DNA from 3 places in the Marivivens sp. JLT3646 genome. Region 2 is predicted to be linked to each of the others. Evidence: riboswitches for the same ligand, from Rfam matches in the RefSeq annotation. Region 2 holds a riboswitch; each other region holds the start of a gene.
What was found. A riboswitch is a leader RNA that binds a small molecule or an ion and turns the genes downstream of it on or off. The one in region 2 is predicted to bind S-adenosylmethionine.

Region 1: linked by a shared signal. The riboswitch ahead of metZ (O-succinylhomoserine sulfhydrylase) and the one ahead of BSK21_RS05805 (hypothetical protein) in region 2 are both predicted to bind S-adenosylmethionine.
Region 3: linked by a shared signal. The riboswitch ahead of BSK21_RS01560 (hypothetical protein) and the one ahead of BSK21_RS05805 (hypothetical protein) in region 2 are both predicted to bind S-adenosylmethionine.

What each region holds. Positions count from the first base shown of each region.
Region 1 is NZ_CP018572.1:1,977,182-1,982,825, reverse strand. Features, by position in the region: gene BSK21_RS09875 (alkane 1-monooxygenase) at 1-575, opposite strand, end outside; gene ftsY (signal recognition particle-docking protein FtsY) at 693-1,862, shown strand; gene BSK21_RS09865 (DMT family transporter) at 1,888-2,790, shown strand; gene BSK21_RS09860 (inner membrane-spanning protein YciB) at 2,792-3,391, shown strand; gene BSK21_RS09855 (Dabb family protein) at 3,384-3,671, opposite strand; gene BSK21_RS09850 (glutathione S-transferase N-terminal domain-containing protein) at 3,668-4,366, opposite strand; SAM riboswitch at 4,459-4,535, shown strand; gene metZ (O-succinylhomoserine sulfhydrylase) at 4,587-5,644, shown strand, end outside.
Region 2 is NZ_CP018572.1:1,156,610-1,162,253, forward strand. Features, by position in the region: gene BSK21_RS05795 (hypothetical protein) at 394-978, opposite strand; gene BSK21_RS05800 (hypothetical protein) at 1,044-1,535, opposite strand; gene BSK21_RS05805 (hypothetical protein) at 1,538-2,167, opposite strand; SAM-I-IV-variant riboswitch at 2,231-2,329, opposite strand; gene BSK21_RS05810 (ribbon-helix-helix domain-containing protein) at 2,562-2,741, opposite strand; gene BSK21_RS05815 (hypothetical protein) at 2,836-3,294, shown strand; gene BSK21_RS05820 (GIY-YIG nuclease family protein) at 3,380-4,315, shown strand; gene BSK21_RS05825 (AAA family ATPase) at 4,398-5,644, shown strand, end outside.
Region 3 is NZ_CP018572.1:292,154-297,797, forward strand. Features, by position in the region: gene BSK21_RS15760 (ADP-ribosylglycohydrolase family protein) at 1-1,116, opposite strand, end outside; gene BSK21_RS01550 (hypothetical protein) at 1,113-1,685, opposite strand; gene BSK21_RS01555 (hypothetical protein) at 1,682-2,710, opposite strand; SAM-I-IV-variant riboswitch at 2,929-3,029, shown strand; gene BSK21_RS01560 (hypothetical protein) at 3,091-3,699, shown strand; gene BSK21_RS01565 (hypothetical protein) at 3,787-4,152, shown strand; gene BSK21_RS01570 (hypothetical protein) at 4,149-4,625, opposite strand; gene BSK21_RS01575 (hypothetical protein) at 4,687-5,253, opposite strand; gene BSK21_RS01580 (hypothetical protein) at 5,311-5,644, opposite strand, start outside.

The sequences.
Region 1 (5,644 bases), 820 kb from region 2:
GCACGTTTCAACCGCTCTGATTCCGCCTTGAGGCCTGCATGGAAGGACCCGATCCATGCACGAGGGGCAAATCGGTAGAAACTTTCACCTTTGCGAGCGGAATTGGGGTCAGACTTTGTCGCGACAAAGCGGTGGTGGATTAGCACATGGGCAGAGGTGTGATGGCCAAAGAGAACAGAGATATAGGCCCACATGCCCAAGTTATGTAGAAAACGGCTGCCGCGATGGATCAGTTCGTGGGCGTTAGAATTGCCGACCTGCCCGAGGTACAGTCCAGTGGCGACAAATACTCCGACCTTTTCCCAGCTGTTTAAGCCGTGTCCCATCCCGTAAGTGACTGCACCCAATAAACAAAACTGACCGATGGCAATTACGGCTGATAAACGATCTGCCACCGGAAATTCCGCCTCGGGAACGGTTGGGGTGATCCGTTTCACCAATTCGTCCAGAGATGCGGTCATCAGGGTCATGTAAAGCGGCGCTAAAACGGCCCACCATCCGCCCGTCAGTGCAGCAAGCACGATCAGGGGCAGGGGTGTCAGTGTCGCAATCGTAAAAAGCGTCATTGGGCGCATGGGACTCTCCTGTTGGTGCAGTGATATGCCCCCTAATCGCGACTGACCAGTGGTGCAGGTCTTTCCATCGCCCTCCGTTGCCATTAGGTGATGGTAAAACCGGTTCAGGGCTTGCTTATGTCGTTCTTCAAGAAACTTCGTGACCGTTTGACCAAATCTTCGTCGAAAATCGATGAAGGGCTGGAGGCTATTGTCGAAGAGGCAGAGGTTGATCTGCCTCCCGAGGAAGAGCACGAGCCTATCGTTGAAGAGATGGTCGAAGAGCCGTTTGTTGACGTTGAGGACGACGATGAAGACGAGCTTGAGGCAGATATTGAGCATGAAGTTGCCCCTGCGCCTGTCGTTCCGGTTCAGCTAACCGTCACGCCGATGCCGATGATCGAAGACGCGCCCGCCGATGAAACCGCGAAGCCAGGCATCTTAGGTCGTATGCTCGGGCGTAAGCCCGATGCGCCGCGTCGGACGCTCGACGACGACATGCTCGAACAGCTCGAAGAGTTGTTGATCGCCGCTGACATGGGGGTCGATACCGCGCTCCGCGTCACGTCGAGCATGGCCGAAGGGCGGATGGGCAAAAAGCTATCCGTCGACGAGATCAAACAGCTTCTCGCCGATGAAGTGACCCGCATCATGGAGCCAGTGGCGCGTCCCCTGCCGATCTATGCGAAGAAACCGCAGGTCGTATTAGTGGTCGGTGTGAATGGGTCGGGCAAAACCACGACCATCGGAAAATTGGCGAGCCAGTTTAAGGCTGCAGGTAAATCCGTGGTGATCGCGGCTGGCGATACGTTCCGCGCTGCGGCCGTAGAACAATTGCAGGTCTGGGGGCAGCGCGCTGGCGTGCCAGTCTTGACCGCGCCCGAAGGGTCTGACCCTGCGAGCCTTGCTTTTGACGCGATGACAAAGGCTCACGAGGATGGCGCTGATCTGCTGATGATCGATACGGCGGGTCGTTTGCAGAACCGTCAGGATTTGATGGAAGAGCTGTCGAAAATCGTTCGCGTGATCCGCAAGAAAGACCCCGATGCGCCGCATAACACGCTGCTGGTGTTGGATGCGACGACTGGGCAAAACGCGATCATGCAGGTCGATGCGTTCCAGAAATTGGCGGATGTATCGGGCCTCGTTATGACAAAACTCGACGGCACGGCCAAAGGCGGTGTTCTGGTCGCGCTCGCTGACAAATTCGGTCTGCCGATCCATGCGATTGGTGTGGGTGAACAGATCGACGACCTTGCGCCCTTCGATCCCGAAGATTTTGCCAAAGCGCTGGTTGGTCTGAACTAAATGCCGATACTGGTCCGTCTGTTCAATGGGTGAGTGGCTCGTTTCTCTCGAAGGCACGGACCAAGGTCGACAACTGGCGACATTGTTGGTTTTGACGGCGGCCTTGGCACACGCGGCTTTTGGCGCGTTGCAAAAGGGCAAACATGATCCGTGGGTGGCGCGTGGGTCGATTGACCTGTGGTTCACGCTGGTTTCAGCCCCTGTCGCACTATTCGTTGTCCCGTGGCCCGAAGGGGCGATGTGGGGCGTTCTCGCTGGCGCGATGGTGATCCATTTCATTTACAAAGTGACAATGGCGTTAGCCTATGAATACGCGGCCTACACGGTGGTCTATCCCGTTGTACGCGGTTCTGGCCCGCTGGTCACCGTGATCTTTGCCTCGGTCGTCTTTCACGAACATTTCACGCTGGTTCAGTGGCTCGGCGTGGCTTGCTTATCAGGGGGCATTCTCCTTTTAGCACTACGCAATCTGAGCGAAGAGGTCATCGACCCTTGGCGGGTCAAAGTCGCTCTGGTTTGGGCAGTGCTCTGCGGATTGATGGTCGCGGTGTATACGACTTATGACGCGTGGGGCATTCGTCAGGCGACCGATCCGTTCACCTTCCTTGCGTGGTTCTTTTTCCTATCGGGCGTCGATATGCCCATCATCGCGATCATGAAGTTGCGCAAGTCCGGTGATCGTCCGCAAATTGGCCCGTTGATGTGGCGCGGTTTTGCTGGGGCTGTGATTGGGTGGATCAGCTTTGGTGGAGTGATGATCGCGACGCGTTTGGATAAGGTCGGCGAAGCGGCGGTGCTTCGTGAAACATCTACCGTTTTTGCGGCCTTGATTGGATGGTTCATCTTGGGCGAAAAGGTGGGGCCGCGCCGTTTGGCGCTGATGACTTTGATCGCCATCGGAGCAATCATTGTGGAAATGGGAGGCTAGAATGTCAGCAAAACCGATCAATCCGATCCTGAAACAGGTGCTGGAACTGGGGCCGACATTGGCGTTCTTCCTGCTCTACATTAAGATCAAGGATAACACCTATACCATTATGGGCACTGACTATTCCGGCTTTATCGTCGCGGCAGTCGTGTTTATTCCTGTGCTTCTGGCAGCCATGGCGGTGCTCTGGTTCCTCACGAAAAAGCTTTCACGGATGCAAGTATTCACCGCGATTATGGTGATTTTCTTCGGTGGGTTGACCGCATGGTTCAACGATGAGGCCTTCTTTAAAATGAAGACCTCGATTGTTTACGGGCTGTTTTCGCTGCTGCTTGGGATCGGGCTACTACGTGGTCAGAGCTGGCTCGAATACGTGATGGGAGAGTTCCTGCCTATGCAGCGCGAGGGCTGGATGATCCTCACCCGCCGACTGACTTTATTTTTTGCGGGATTGGCCGCGGCCAACGAATTCATCTGGCGCACGCAGAGCGAGGAACTTTGGGTCACGCTCGAAACCTTTGCGTTCCCCGTGGTCCTGTTCTTGTTCCTATGGTCGCAGATCGTAACGCTCCAGCGGTTCCTGATCGAAGAGCCTAAGTAAAGAAATCCGCGGCGATCCGCATGTCGCGCAGAGGGCGCACAATGCGGATCGATTCAGCGTAGAGCGGGTCGGCCTTATAGGCTGCTAGCTGTTCGGTATCGTCAAACTCAGCATAGACAATGAAGTCTGGGCCATCGGGGCTGATGGGGTCAGAGTTCAGGTTTTCCCCGATTTCGATATGGCGGCACTGTTTGATGTTTTCCAAGAGTTTAAGCCCTTGGAAAACAGCGTCGCGATCATCTGCTGACTTCGCTGTGAAAAAGACGATGTGACGTATCATTTTTGTTTGAACAGCCGTTCCATTTCTTCTTTTGAGAAGGCCTTTTGGCGCAGTTCGGCGCCGACTTCCATCCCTTTTGCAACTTCGGGACGTTCCGCCATGCGCGCCATCCAAGCGGCAAAGTTTGGTTTATCGTCAAGCGTTTGTTGCTGACCCTCCCAGCTCGCGGCCCACGGATAGATCGCCATATCCGCGATGGAGTATTCGCCGCAGACATAGTCTTGGTCCTGAAGCTGCTTGTCCAAGACGCGATAGAGGCGGCCGACCTCGTTGCGGTAACGGTCCTGCGCATACGGGAGCACTTGGGGCGGAGACATATCGGGAGCGTATTTGAGGAAGTGATGCGCCTGACCAGCCATCGGTCCGACGCCGCCCATTTGCCACATCAGCCACTGTTCGACCATCACCCGTTCACGCTCTGTCGTGCCACCGAATTTCCCAGTTTTTCGCGCAAGATATTGCAGGATCGCGCCCGATTCAAAAATAGAGATAGGTTCGCCGTCGGGGCCATCACGGTCGACGATGGCGGGCATGCGATTGTTCGGCGCAATGGCGAGGAAGTCTGGCGCAAACTGGTCGCCAGCACCGATGTTGATTGGGATCAGGTTGTAGTCCAAGCCCATCTCGCCCAAGGCGATGGTGATCTTTTTGCCGTTTGGCGTCGGCCAGTAGTAGAGATCGATTGCAGCGGTCATCTGAAACTCCTGTTCGCAAGTTGAGGTCACAATGCGGGTTTCACAGGGGGCTGCAAGGCGTTTTCCTTGACCAGAATGTCACAACGGCGTAACCACTCCGCCGTGGCGATTTGAACCGGATTGCGGGCCACGTTAAATAAGCCGCTAAAAAGGAAACAGGCCAACCCCTGCTCCCTTTATTCGGTGTAGGGGTTTTTTAATGGCCGTAAGGAACAAAGACATGGACAAACTTTCCAAACGCACTCGCGCTGTGCATTCGGGTACTCGTCGTAGCCAGTATAACGAACTGTCAGAAGCAATCTTTCTGACACAGGGGTTTGTTTACGAAACGGCAGAACAGGCTGAAGCCCGTTTTGTGAAACTCGGCGAAGACGAATTCATCTATGCACGATATGGCAACCCGACTGTTGCCATGCTCGAAGATCGTATGGCAGACCTTGAGGGCGTTGAGGCAGGATTTGCCACCGCTTCGGGTATGGCCGCGGTGAACGGCGCGCTGATGTCCATGCTCAAAGCGGGCGATCATATCGTGTCGAGCCGCGCTTTGTTTGGATCGTGCCTCTATATTCTCGAGGACGTGCTTCAGCGGTTTGGCGTCGAACTGACGCTGGTCGATGGTCGTGATCTGGATGCGTGGAAAGCTGCGATCCGTCCCGACACCAAAGTTGTCTTCTTTGAATCGATTTCGAACCCGACGCTCGAAGTGATCGACATGAAATCAGTCGTCGAACTGGCGCACGCCAATGGTGCGATTGTTGTGTGTGACAATGCGATGGTCACGCCTGCGTATTCGATCGCGGGCGAACTGGGCGTTGATCTCATTGTCTATTCGACGACCAAACACGTGGACGGTCAGGGCCGCTGCCTTGGCGGTATGGTTTTGGGCAAGAAAGAGCTCGTTCGGGGGCCGGTCGAGGCATACCTTAAACATACAGGCGGCGCGATGAGTCCGTTCAACGCTTGGGTCATGCTAAAATCGCTCGATACTTTGTTCCTTCGTGTGGGTCAGCAGTCCGAAACCGCACTGAAGTTGGCTGATGCGCTTGCAGGTCATCCTAAACTGAACTCGGTGAGCTACCCTCTCGATCCGCGTCATGCTCAGTATGAACTGGCGAAGTCGCAATACGAGGGCGTCGGTACTGTTCTGGCGATTGACGTGAAAGGTGGCAAAGAAGAATGCTTCCGTTTTCTCAACGCGCTCAAGATTTTCACAATCACCAATAACTTTGCGGACAGCAAATCACTGGTGACCCACCCTGCGACCACAACGCACCAGCG
Region 2 (5,644 bases):
AAACTCTCTCTTTGCGCAAAATTGTGGATACCTCCCCCCAAAATCCGGAAAACTCTCTGCAAACCGCGAAAAACCTTAAAGTGTTGAGTTGGTTGGAGGTGGGGTGACCGTCGGAGACGATGTCGCCGTCTCCCACGACGGCGCCCCCGAGACACCGTAAACCGCGATTTTTAGGGAATTTGGGGAGGTGAGATAAGGTAGGCTCGGCGCACAAAGGGACGGCCATAACGAAAAAAGGCCCCCCGAAGGGTGCCAGTCTACATGCGAGTGCCCTTGCCGTCATATCCAGACCTCAAAGAGCGCCCTCGTAGATGAGTCCAATAAAGAAGAACCGCCGTCTGCTATTAAGGCAACGGATGAGGAGGATGACGGGGGGACCAAAAGGGGGAAAGATCAAGGTCGATCACCCAGCACCTCGCTCCATTTCCCCCCATTCAATGTCATTTCACTGAGGAGGGGCAAGATTGATTGGAATGTTCTCAAGTGGCTGTTCCAAGTCGCAATGGCGTAGCAGGTATCTGCTCCGGACATACTCTCGCCCGCAGCTCCTTCGCACGATGTGCCATGTAAGGGAATAAGAAGACCGGGTCGGGTGCCGTTGTATATTGGTATGTCAATGACCGATGGTTCGAAGCCCAGCTGACGTTCAAAAATCTTATCTTCAACTACAATGAAGTAGCCGCATCCACCTGAGCCGCACCAACCATGTCCCAGACCTTCACAAGTGAAAGACTTATAGATGACAGTTGCGCTCTGACCTTCGCCAATTGCGATATCGTAGATTGATCCCTCGTCGATACCGAAGTCACTTTGCCTTGGCGTTGATTTTTCAGTGCGTGCCAAATCCTCAAAGCAGTATTGTCTATGCCAATCGACTATGGATTGAACGACAGGATTGGGGTGATCCTGCGCTGAAGCTGTCCGAGCGAGCAGAGCCAGCATTAGCATTATGAATGTCTTCATGATGAATGTCTTCATGTGAAAGCTCCAAGGCCTGCGTTCTTAAAAGGGTCTGGGGTACCTATGCGGTACCCCAGGTCCATTCAGGAGTTAATTTCGAAGGTTTCTAGCCATTCGACTGCCTCTTCTCTGGATATGAAGCTGCGAGAGTAGTCCAGTGTGAACCCAGCTTGTCCTTGGCTCTGGCTTTGGAATGCCGCGAATATGGAGCCGTCTTTCAGTTCAACCTCCCAAAGGTGAACTCCGTCCCAGCCTTCTGGATCGTTGTCAGCATGATCACGCCGTAGAATTTGTAATTCCGCCTCTTCTAACAGTGATCCGTTTTCGATTGCACCGAGGCGATCACTATCGATCTCACCCGACTCCTCGAGGATGCTGACCACATCATAATCGTCGGGGTAATTGATCCACTCACTGTCTCGGTCTCTAGCACCTTCGTAATACATTCCAAGGATTGTATCGCCAGCTTCCTCATAGAGCTTTTCAGTGGGTAGGATGGTATTAATGAAGTCATATTGGGCGGGCTTTGAAGCCGCAAAGAACTCTTCAATGCTTGGGTTGTCTAGGTTGCTCATGATTAACCTCTTGCACTTTCTGCCGATCGCGGCACGAAGGCCCCTGATGCGGGGCGGATGATGGGATCTACGATAAGGAAGTCAGTCTTTCTTTCCACAGCGGCCTTGAAGTCGTTGATCCAACTTCGATCAATCAGCTTTGCGGTGGCATATCTTGGGGTGCTTGGATGTATTTGTAGATCGAGGCCTAGGCCCAGTTCCTTCGGTTCTGTGAACCAAAAATTGCTCACATCGAAAAGCGTGCAGAGTAGATCGTGCGCTTCACATGCGGGTTGGAAATAGGCGAACCAATGTTCGTACTCCCAATCATTTTCTCCAAACGGAAACCAAATGTCGTCCTCTCCGAACCAACCCTGATCGATCATCTTCCAATGAAGCGATTGAGGCATGATCTCGTAGGTGCCCTTAAACCAAATGCTATCGATGATTTCTGGTCTGACCAATGGCCTTGGCTCAGCAGGTGCATCCGTCTTGATAATGACCTGTCCTGAATGGCTCGGCTCAAAATGCAGTTCTCGCTTCACTGAGACTTGAGAAGGCGGTTCGATCCAGCCGTCAGACGATGGCTCCCCAAATGCCTCGGTCATCGTGGCAATCGCAAAAGGTGCTGATAAGAATGAGCGACGTTTCATTGTCTTTCCTCCGAAAGCGAAACTCGACAGACGGAGGAACGATCCAAGAAATGGTCGATGAGGATTTGCTCGTTTTTGCCCACAGGCCACATCCCTTCATGGAAACCACCTTGCCGAGTTCGCAGGTTGGTGTGGGCATAAGCCCAGCTCTTGATGATGAGACCGTTAAAAGGGATTTTCGTTTTTAGAGCAACTACTAAAAATTCAGAAAGATTATGAGTTTTGCTCACATTCGGCGTGTCGCTGTACGGATATTTCGGGCGGTTCTAATCAGGTCAGGCTTCTTCTAGTCAAAACAGTCGATGCACCCTGAGATTTCTGCCAATCGGACAAGATCCGCCTTATCACTTCCTGCCTGCGTGGAATTTCCTGGAGATTTCGACGGGGGTAGGGGTTACTTTTCTTCCCGCAGCCACTCAATGATGGCGCGCCGGATAACGTCCGGTCGAGATTGAGTACCTAAATTGCGGGCGCGAATTTCATCAATTTTTACAATGATATCGCGGGGTAGGCGCACGGTGACAGCTTCCGTGTCGACCGGCGGACGGCCTCTGGGCATTTTATTTGTTGACATTATTTAATCTCAATAATAATCTGCAGTTGACCCACCAAAGAGCGGCAACTCTTCGGTGGGCCGTGCCAAGAACGATCTGTTACGGAGATCATAAATGACATTAAATAATGATATCACTTCCCCATCGGGGAACCAAGCGGGTATGTCCGCAGTGTACTACGGATGTCTTCGGCTTCTGCCGCGACGTTTGCAGCAATCGGCAGACCTGCAGCAGTATGTGTCGGTCGTAAAATCCCCAGCCTTGATCGAAGAATTTCGGAAACGGGTACATAATATCCGGACGCAGGATATCGATGCTGCCCTGAAGTACGCACGGCGGTCAAAGGAGCATCCGCAGTCGGTTGAACTGAAGGCTCTTGCGGCGATTTTCACCTGTCTTTCGCAGGCGTGGTCGGGAAGCTTTGATGTCACGGCGGCGCCATATGCAGAGCAGGCAGAGATGCTGATCGAGGATGGTGTGTCTGACGATCTGGCGAGGATCATTGTCGATGCTTTTGCGGCATTGGACGCCTATGTGACGGCTTGCGCCGAACAGGCGCCTCTCGCGGCTTAACCCTCTTTTTTCCTTTAAATGGATGAGACATCTTCGCGGCTCTGGCCGTGAGGACCCAATCTCTCTGTTCCATTCGGAGGTCAGTATGACCGATGTTGTAATGTCGCCCGCAGGCGGCAAACCCAAACCTGTGCGCAGAGACCGCCGTCGCAGCCAGCGCCTAATCCCAAAGGCTTGGCTAAAATTCCCATCCTCAAAGGCCTTTTCGATCGTCGGCAGGTTCGCAAATCGGAACGACCTCTTGATCGAATGCACCCGCTGCGGGGCGCAGCAGCGGTCCAAGGTCTTTACCTGCCGCTCTGGCGTGCCGATCTGCCAGAGCTGTCTCAAAAAAAAGCGATCTACGATCGCACAAAAGGCAGGGCTGCAGTTTGTGGAGGCGGTGCCGGGAAAGCCCCACTACGGGCGGTTTCTGCTGACCTGCGGGCATCAGGTCCAGAGGCAGTTCGAGATGATCGAACGGATGGCGGCGGGCAAGACAGGCCTTCGCTGCGAGACCTGCCACGGGGCAAAAGAGCGCGATGAAGCGATGGCCCGCGGTTGGAGCCTCTTGGGTGACGATCCAGAGGGTGCTCCAAGCTATCGTCTTTATCAGCATGACGCCTGTGGGCATCAGCAACGCATTGCGCGCGGTAACCTTCAAACGGGGCGCTTCGACTGCGCGCACTGCGGGGGAGGGTGGTCCGCAAAGCCATCGTTCATCTACGTGGTGCGCCTGATCTGGGATGATCTGACGCTGATTAAGGTCGGCTTCAGCGCCAACCCCGCGATCCGCTTTCGCCAGCAGCTCGATCTGGGGTCAGAGGTCACGGTGGAGTTCCTGCGACAAGAGCCTCTTCAGAAGGGCCGCGCAGCGATCCGGCTCGAGAAGGCGTTCCATCGCCGCATGGCGAAGGACCATCCCCACGCGCGAGTACCGCTTGAGGTGTTTCAAGGGCGGATCAAGGTGGTGTCAGAGATCTACTGGCCGGAGGCTCTCAAAGAGATCGACCAGACGCTGAACGCGCTTCTGCGCGACTAAAGACACCATCCTTTCTTAAGGACAAAAACTCCTGCCCCGAGTGTCGGGGCAGGCCCAAATTCCATGTCTCTCAGGTGCTGTCATGACCTCCTTTACTCCGACCTGGCGACCACTCTTCGAAGACCTTTGCGGTGCCTTTTTTGCTGAAGACCCCCTTGGTCTGGAAGCCGACCGCACGAGCCTTTTAAAACGGCCCGATCGGCCTCTTCTCGCGCTGGCATGCCTTGCGAAAGGCCTGCAGACGATGGAGGTTCTGCGTCCCGCGTTCAAATCGGGCGCTGTGACTGTGCTCGAAGTTGAGACAGAATACCTGATCAGTGACTACTGCAGTATCATTCGCAAGGTTCTGACATCGCTGGCGCACCCAGACCCGCTCAGCGTCGTCAGCCTTGAGCGGAGTGTGAACGTCTACCGCCCCGCCGAGCGTACAGTCAGAGACCACTATTTTGAGGCGCTCGACCGACAGTGTGGCTTTGTGCTCGTGGGCTTTCCCAAAATGATCTTTCCGGAGCAGTTCCGTGGGCTGATGCCTGCGCCGATCAAAGTGCCGCCCTTTGATCGTGAGATCCTGCTGGTGGTGCTGGACGCCCTCAAGGACCGGAATATCCACTATGATCTGGCGCGCCTTCAAAAGGTGCTTCCCACGGATGACCATCTACGGACAGCCGATCCTACCGCCATGGTTCTGGCGCTGCGCAGTGAGAACATCGAGACGCTGGAGCGTTACCTGATCTCACTGGGGACAATGATCCCCGAGACGACGAACGGATCGACCGACAGCGCCGCAAACCAACACCGAGGCATCGCAGGTGTTGGGCGGGCCCAGGCCTATGCGCGTCGGTTGGTCCGCAGTCTAAAACAGTTTAAAGAGGGGCAGGGTGACTGGAGGCGGGTGCCGTCATCGCTGCTGCTGTACGGTCCACCCGGGACAGGTAAGACGTATCTCGCGAGGCAGGTGGCCGTGGACGCAGGGGTGCCGCTGCACGCGTTCAGCGTGGCTGACTTCGAAGGGGTAGGGGCGTTCAATCTCGTTTTACAGCGCATGAAGGAGAGCGTGGACGACGCGATTGGAGCGGCTCCTTGTGTCGTCTTCATCGATGAGATCGACAGTTTTGGCACGCGTCTCATCGATAACGGTCGTGGGACGGCCTACGTCACAGGTCTCATCAATGCCTTCCTGACCTCTGTCGATCGTCTGAAGCGAACACCGGGCGTGGTGATCATGGGCGCGACCAATTCCCTCACACAGCTTGATCCGGCGATCATTCGACCGGGTCGCTTTGACCTCAAGGCGGAGATGTCGACCACAGACGCAGAGCTTTTGACGGC
Region 3 (5,644 bases), 860 kb from region 2:
CTGGGCCAGGTCAACGTCTATCGCTTCCCGCAAATCGTATGACCATTCTGCCTGCAGAGCCTCAGACTTTGCGCCGTGATAAGTCTGACCGTTTAAGATTTTGCAGAGGAGCGAGGCTGTAAACTTACAACATTCTTCAGCGATGGGCGACGCATGGGTGGTTTTCGACTGTTGAGCGGCAAGCGAGATCGAATTGATTTCATCATCGCATGCGATGGAAGCAGCCGGTGACAGTCTCATCAATGAGCCGTTTCCATCCGACTTCGCACCAAAGGCTTCAGCTTCTAACCTACCGTGTCTGCGGTAATCACCGAGGGTACGCAACGTATTCTGTCCGATACCAACGGCGATGCCGGTGCTTGAGTTGTGACCGAACTCGGCCCAATTGCAGAACTTGGTAAGCAGGTCGGCAGCATCAAATGCTTCAGTCTCAATGAGACTGTCGGCGAGGCAAAGTGCCATAGCGGTATCATCAGTCCACGCCCCGGCGGGAAGGTTAAATCTTCCGCCTTCTCGATAGCATGTAACTAACGGGAAAGAGCCTCGTGGCGAAAACTCAACAGGTGCACCCAGGGCATCACCAATAGCGAGGCCAATTAGTGTCCCTGCAATTTTGTCATTCCGAGACGAAATCTGATGATCCCAAAATCCTCTCGCTTTCTCCATGAGGTCGTAACTTTGGCCTGCAAGGTCACGAACCTGGCCGTGAACCCAATTAGACAATTCAAGACTGTGAAGGATCCGCAAGCTATGAAGAATGCGAGTTATTCTGAGGTGGTTATGGTTGTAGCGTGCTTTCCAAGCGTCGGTATTCTTTAGAAATGTCAGAAATCTTACCGACATTTGTTCTAAGAATTCTTGTGTTTTGAGGTCTTGTGACAGCCACACGGCACTTCCAAGGTCGAGCAGTGGCGCACTGAAATTATGGTATGATTTTTCGGGCGTTGGAAATGCCCACTGGATGAACCCGTGATGTCGTTCAAACTCGGCATCGGACATAGTCAGTAAGCCGTTGCGGTCGTAACCGTTGGCGAGCTTTGTTCTTTCGCTATGAAAATCCTTTAAGCGAGGATCAACAGGCAATGCATCAGGCTTCGAGGTCGTCATCATTGTCATGGCATATCCGGATACCATTCCTGAATGGAACCGTCTGGCGAGATAAAAGTCGAAAGGCGTTCATTCCACATGAAAAGCGAATAACAAGAATCTGACCCCGATAAACTTTGGTCAGAAGCTGTGTCGCACGATCCACCGTGTTGAGGGTATATGATGACCACTTCTTCGTCTGTGTATGTGGGGATCGTAATCGAGCGAGGCTCATGGCTCACCCACTTTCGGTATGGGATGCCATCGACGATAATAAAGAAGCCGCATCCTCCTGTTCCGCACCAAGCGTAGCCGATATTTGTGCAGCGGAACTCAGGTACCAAAACGGTTGCGAGTTTTCCGTCTGTTGTAATCGGGATTTGATATATTTTGCTCTCACCCAATGTTAACTCGCCCCGGAGTGGAGCGTTCATATCGGCGTCGATATCACGGAAATGCCCTTGCTCTGCATCACACTGCTTTTGGAATTCAGCAGTGATTGCATCAATGGCAAGTTGATCTTCTGGAGGGATTGAAGCCGCTAGAACCTGTGACGTCGCAAAAAATATTGAAAAAAGTGAGATGAAGAGATGTTTCATTGGATGGGCCTCAAGCCTGCTTGCGCAACCGTTGTTTCGCAAAGTGAGCAAAAATAACCAAAGATGATCAGTGCTCGCACGATAGGATCTGATGTTGTGCGATCTGCATCAAAATCTCCGTAATGTTCGTTGAGAGCCTTAATAATAAGTGGTCGCTCATCAACGTCACTTTTGAAGGCGGGAAACAACGAAGTATTCTCGTAAGTCGCCGTTACTTCGATAATTTTATCGTAGAACGCTTGGAAGAATGCTTTGGCTCGATCATAACACCAGTTCATGAAATCGTAGATCGGCATCGCTTCAACTCCGGGGATAGGAAGCTGGTCTTTGAAGAGGATCCAAGACTGATAATACCAGCACAGCTGCCCAAACTCGCTGGGAGTGCCATTTAGAAAGACTTGCAACGGTATCTGTGTCGCAAGGTATCCTTCGCCATAAGCGTCTGGGTTGTATGATATGAAATCTGCTGCGTGAAATATCAGCGGCAGTTTTTTCCGGATATGCGCAACACTCCAGCGACTGGCCTCCACATCATACTGGCAACGTATATTTGCGAGGCACATTCCAGACTTGAACGCTTGAACCGGTCCAAATTCGGCCGCCTCCATGACAAGTCCGAACTGTCTCATGGCCTCAGAAAACAGATATTCACTGTCCCCTAGCTTCACGATTTTCTGGTCGTCATCGTCTAATAGATGGTAGTTTTTGAAATTGAACTCTGAAAGTTCAACGCCTTCGATGTTTGATATGTTTCTCGCCGTTATGTCTGTGTCGAGACGCCATACAAGTTCATCGTAAATATTGTGAACTCTCGCAAAGTCGATTTGCTCCAATAACCCCCGATATTCATTGTTAATATCGCAGTGAGGGTAGAGGTTGAGCCGCTTAATGATGTTGTCATGTGTCTCTTCTGGTCGGCCTACCAAAGAACTCCAACCTAAGAATAGAAAAAAACCCAGTCTCGTTGGCTTATCATAGCCAAAGCGAATGAGAATTCGGTCCACTTTCTCCATGACAGGGGTCATCAGAATTCATCTCCTACACATGGTGCGATGGACGGTTGCAGACATAAGTCGATGCTAATCCTTATGCTCCAGTGTGTGCACTATAAGTGGACAAAAACAAGTCATGGATATCTAACTTGGAGGGATATGAAGATGGCTCCGAGGGCAGAGGTTCTGTGGCTGTCATAGTAGAGCAAGAGTTGGTGTTGACGGCTCTGCTAAATGTCGTAACCTAAGGGCCTTAACATCAAGAGCCGGGCGAATGCCCGCACCAACCTGCTCACTCGGCAAGGTGGTTTCCAAAATGGGATGTGGCCAATGGGCAAAAATGAGTATTACCCCAGAAGTCTGTCGGTTTTGTTTGGATCCGGATTGCCGTTTCTGCTTTCGGAGTTCTGACAATGAAACGACGTTCTTTTCTTGCTGCCCCAGTTGCTATGGCAACTATGACTGAGGCTTTCGGAGAGCCCGCTTATGACGGGTGGATTGACCCAACCCCTAAGGTAAATGTGAAACGCACTCTGCATTTAGAGCAGAGCCACAAGGGGATGGTGCTGATTAAAACGGATGCGCCTGACAAGCCTCGGCACCTCATAAAGCCAGAGGTCATTGATAGTATTTGGGGTAGGGGTGCTTATGAAATAATGCCTCAGTCGCTACACTGGAAAATGATTGATAGTGGCTGGTTTGGTGAAGAGGATTTGTGGTTTCCTTTCGAGAAAAACTCACCGGAATACGAAGTTTGGTTTGGGTATTTTCAGCCCGCATGTGAGGCACACGACCTCATATCGAACCTACTTGGGGTCAATAATTTTTGGTTCATCGATCCCAAAGATGTAGGATACGGGCTAGAGTTCATGCTGCATCCTTCCACGCCGAGGTATGCCACCGTAAAACTTGAGGGACCGCAGTGGATCTCTGGTTTTAAAGAGTTGGTAGAGAGCAAGGCAGCGCATCTGACGGTGGAGACAGAAGTGCATCCTCAGCTCCATGCTAGGGAAGATAAGTAAACTACTTATATCCGTGATGTTTGTCTAAGATCTGCTTGGGACATTAAAACAGATAGCAGATTTTAGATCTCAGAAAGCGTATTTGAAATGTGTGAACCAACGACATTTATTCAGCTCTGCACCTGCTCAGAGGTAGGTGAAAATGAAACCAATATTTGGACGTTAGAGCGTCAAATCGATCCCGATTGCGACCTCGTCGGTTTGGTCATTTGCCCAGAGCAGCCCCTCGTGATTGAGCACTATCTGAGAGAGCATCTTTTAAATGACCTCAATAGTGGCAAGGCATTTGATCAGCCGCATCAGTTTCGTGAGAAAGATGTGCTGACTATTCGCCTGCATGACTTCGAGTTTGTCTTCACCTTCTTGGATGGCAAGTTCAGTTGGGAAGACTATCCGTGGCTTGGCCCATCAGAGGTTATTCTCAGGGGCCGCTTGGAGCCTCGAAACCGCTAGGAGCGACCCTCAGAGTTGATCGCAATGAGGTCCTCAATGTAGGCTTCAACTTCTTTGGTACTCTTGAAGCTTTCCTTGTCGCACCAATAGAAATTAGGCGATTTGTAGACTTCATATCCTTTATACTGGTAGTCGAGTTCACGTGATGTGAACTCAGCCTTTGCGGCTTTTGTGTTCATATCTGTCGAGCTCTTACTGAAGAGAAGCGTGTAAGCTCCTGCCGCCATGAAAGCAGCAACAAAGTAAAGCCATGTGCCCAGACCTACCAAGGCCAGCCCACCAAACATAATGGTGGAAAATAGGTAAAACGCACCGCCAAGTTTGAGCGACCAGTTCAGTGTGTAGTAGGCAATCACAAATCCAAAGATGACCCTTACTAGAGGGGTCATGGAGAAGCTCATTGCAAAATTGAACGCATCAATGATTGGGAATGCCCAAAGTGCATAAACGAATATCTTGACGGGCAGTGACATCGAAAATCTCCTACTGCGCTAGTTGTGTTTTTGGTATCAAAAATTGGCGGTTCTATCGCCGTTACGGCAATGCTTTACCGATAAATCGTGCTTTGAAGTCTTGGGACTGGTCGGAGCAGTTATCTACAATGCCGAAAGACGCTATGAGATTATCGCCATACAGCTGATAGCTGATGATTTGCGATTGATCTCCATGCCCCGCCCATTTGCTCCAGATGATTAGGTCCCCCTCGATGTCCCATGGCCAAAGGCCTGGTGCTAGTTCATCGACATTTTCTCTGTCGATAACGAGACCACCAATGCTCGACTGTATATCGAACGAAACATAGCTATTGATCATGACGGGGAAGTCCGAACCGCAGATTTCGGGAACGAGCTCCAGATCGGGTATTATAAATACTGTGGATCTTCTGGCGGTGCCGTTACAGATTTCAATAGTTAAACGGGACTGATAGGCGAGGCCTTCATTACCGATGAGTGCTTGAACGGTCATTTCATTCTTGAAGTCATAGAGCTCGATGAAATCATGAGTGTCATCCGCCTGAGCTCCGCCGCAAGAATACGAGTAAGCCTGTGCGCTAACTGGCAATGTCGTTATAAGTAAAGCTGATAAAAATATATTACGCACAGCGTGTTTCCTGTCTGGATTACTCTGTCGCTGGAGTGGCTTCAGTAGATGAAGGCATCAACGACAGCTACTTGAATGGGATTGAATATCGGCCAGAACCCGGCTCTGGGTGTGATACAAATACTTGATAGTAGCGCCTGCGTTGATCGCATCTGTATAGGTGATGCAATTGCCCGCTTGGACATTCGAAGTCCATTCTGGGTTGAGGCCTGTGATAGAGTTGTCGTTTATCGTGAAGTCATACGTTAAAACGCCATTCTGCGCAGTAATACTGGAGAGATCTGTGACGCCATCAATTGGCCCTACGCTATCCAAAGATGCCAAGTATTGTAGTCCACCATCCAGACCGTCTCTTTTTAGGTAAAACTCGAAATAAGCCTTTCCGATATCT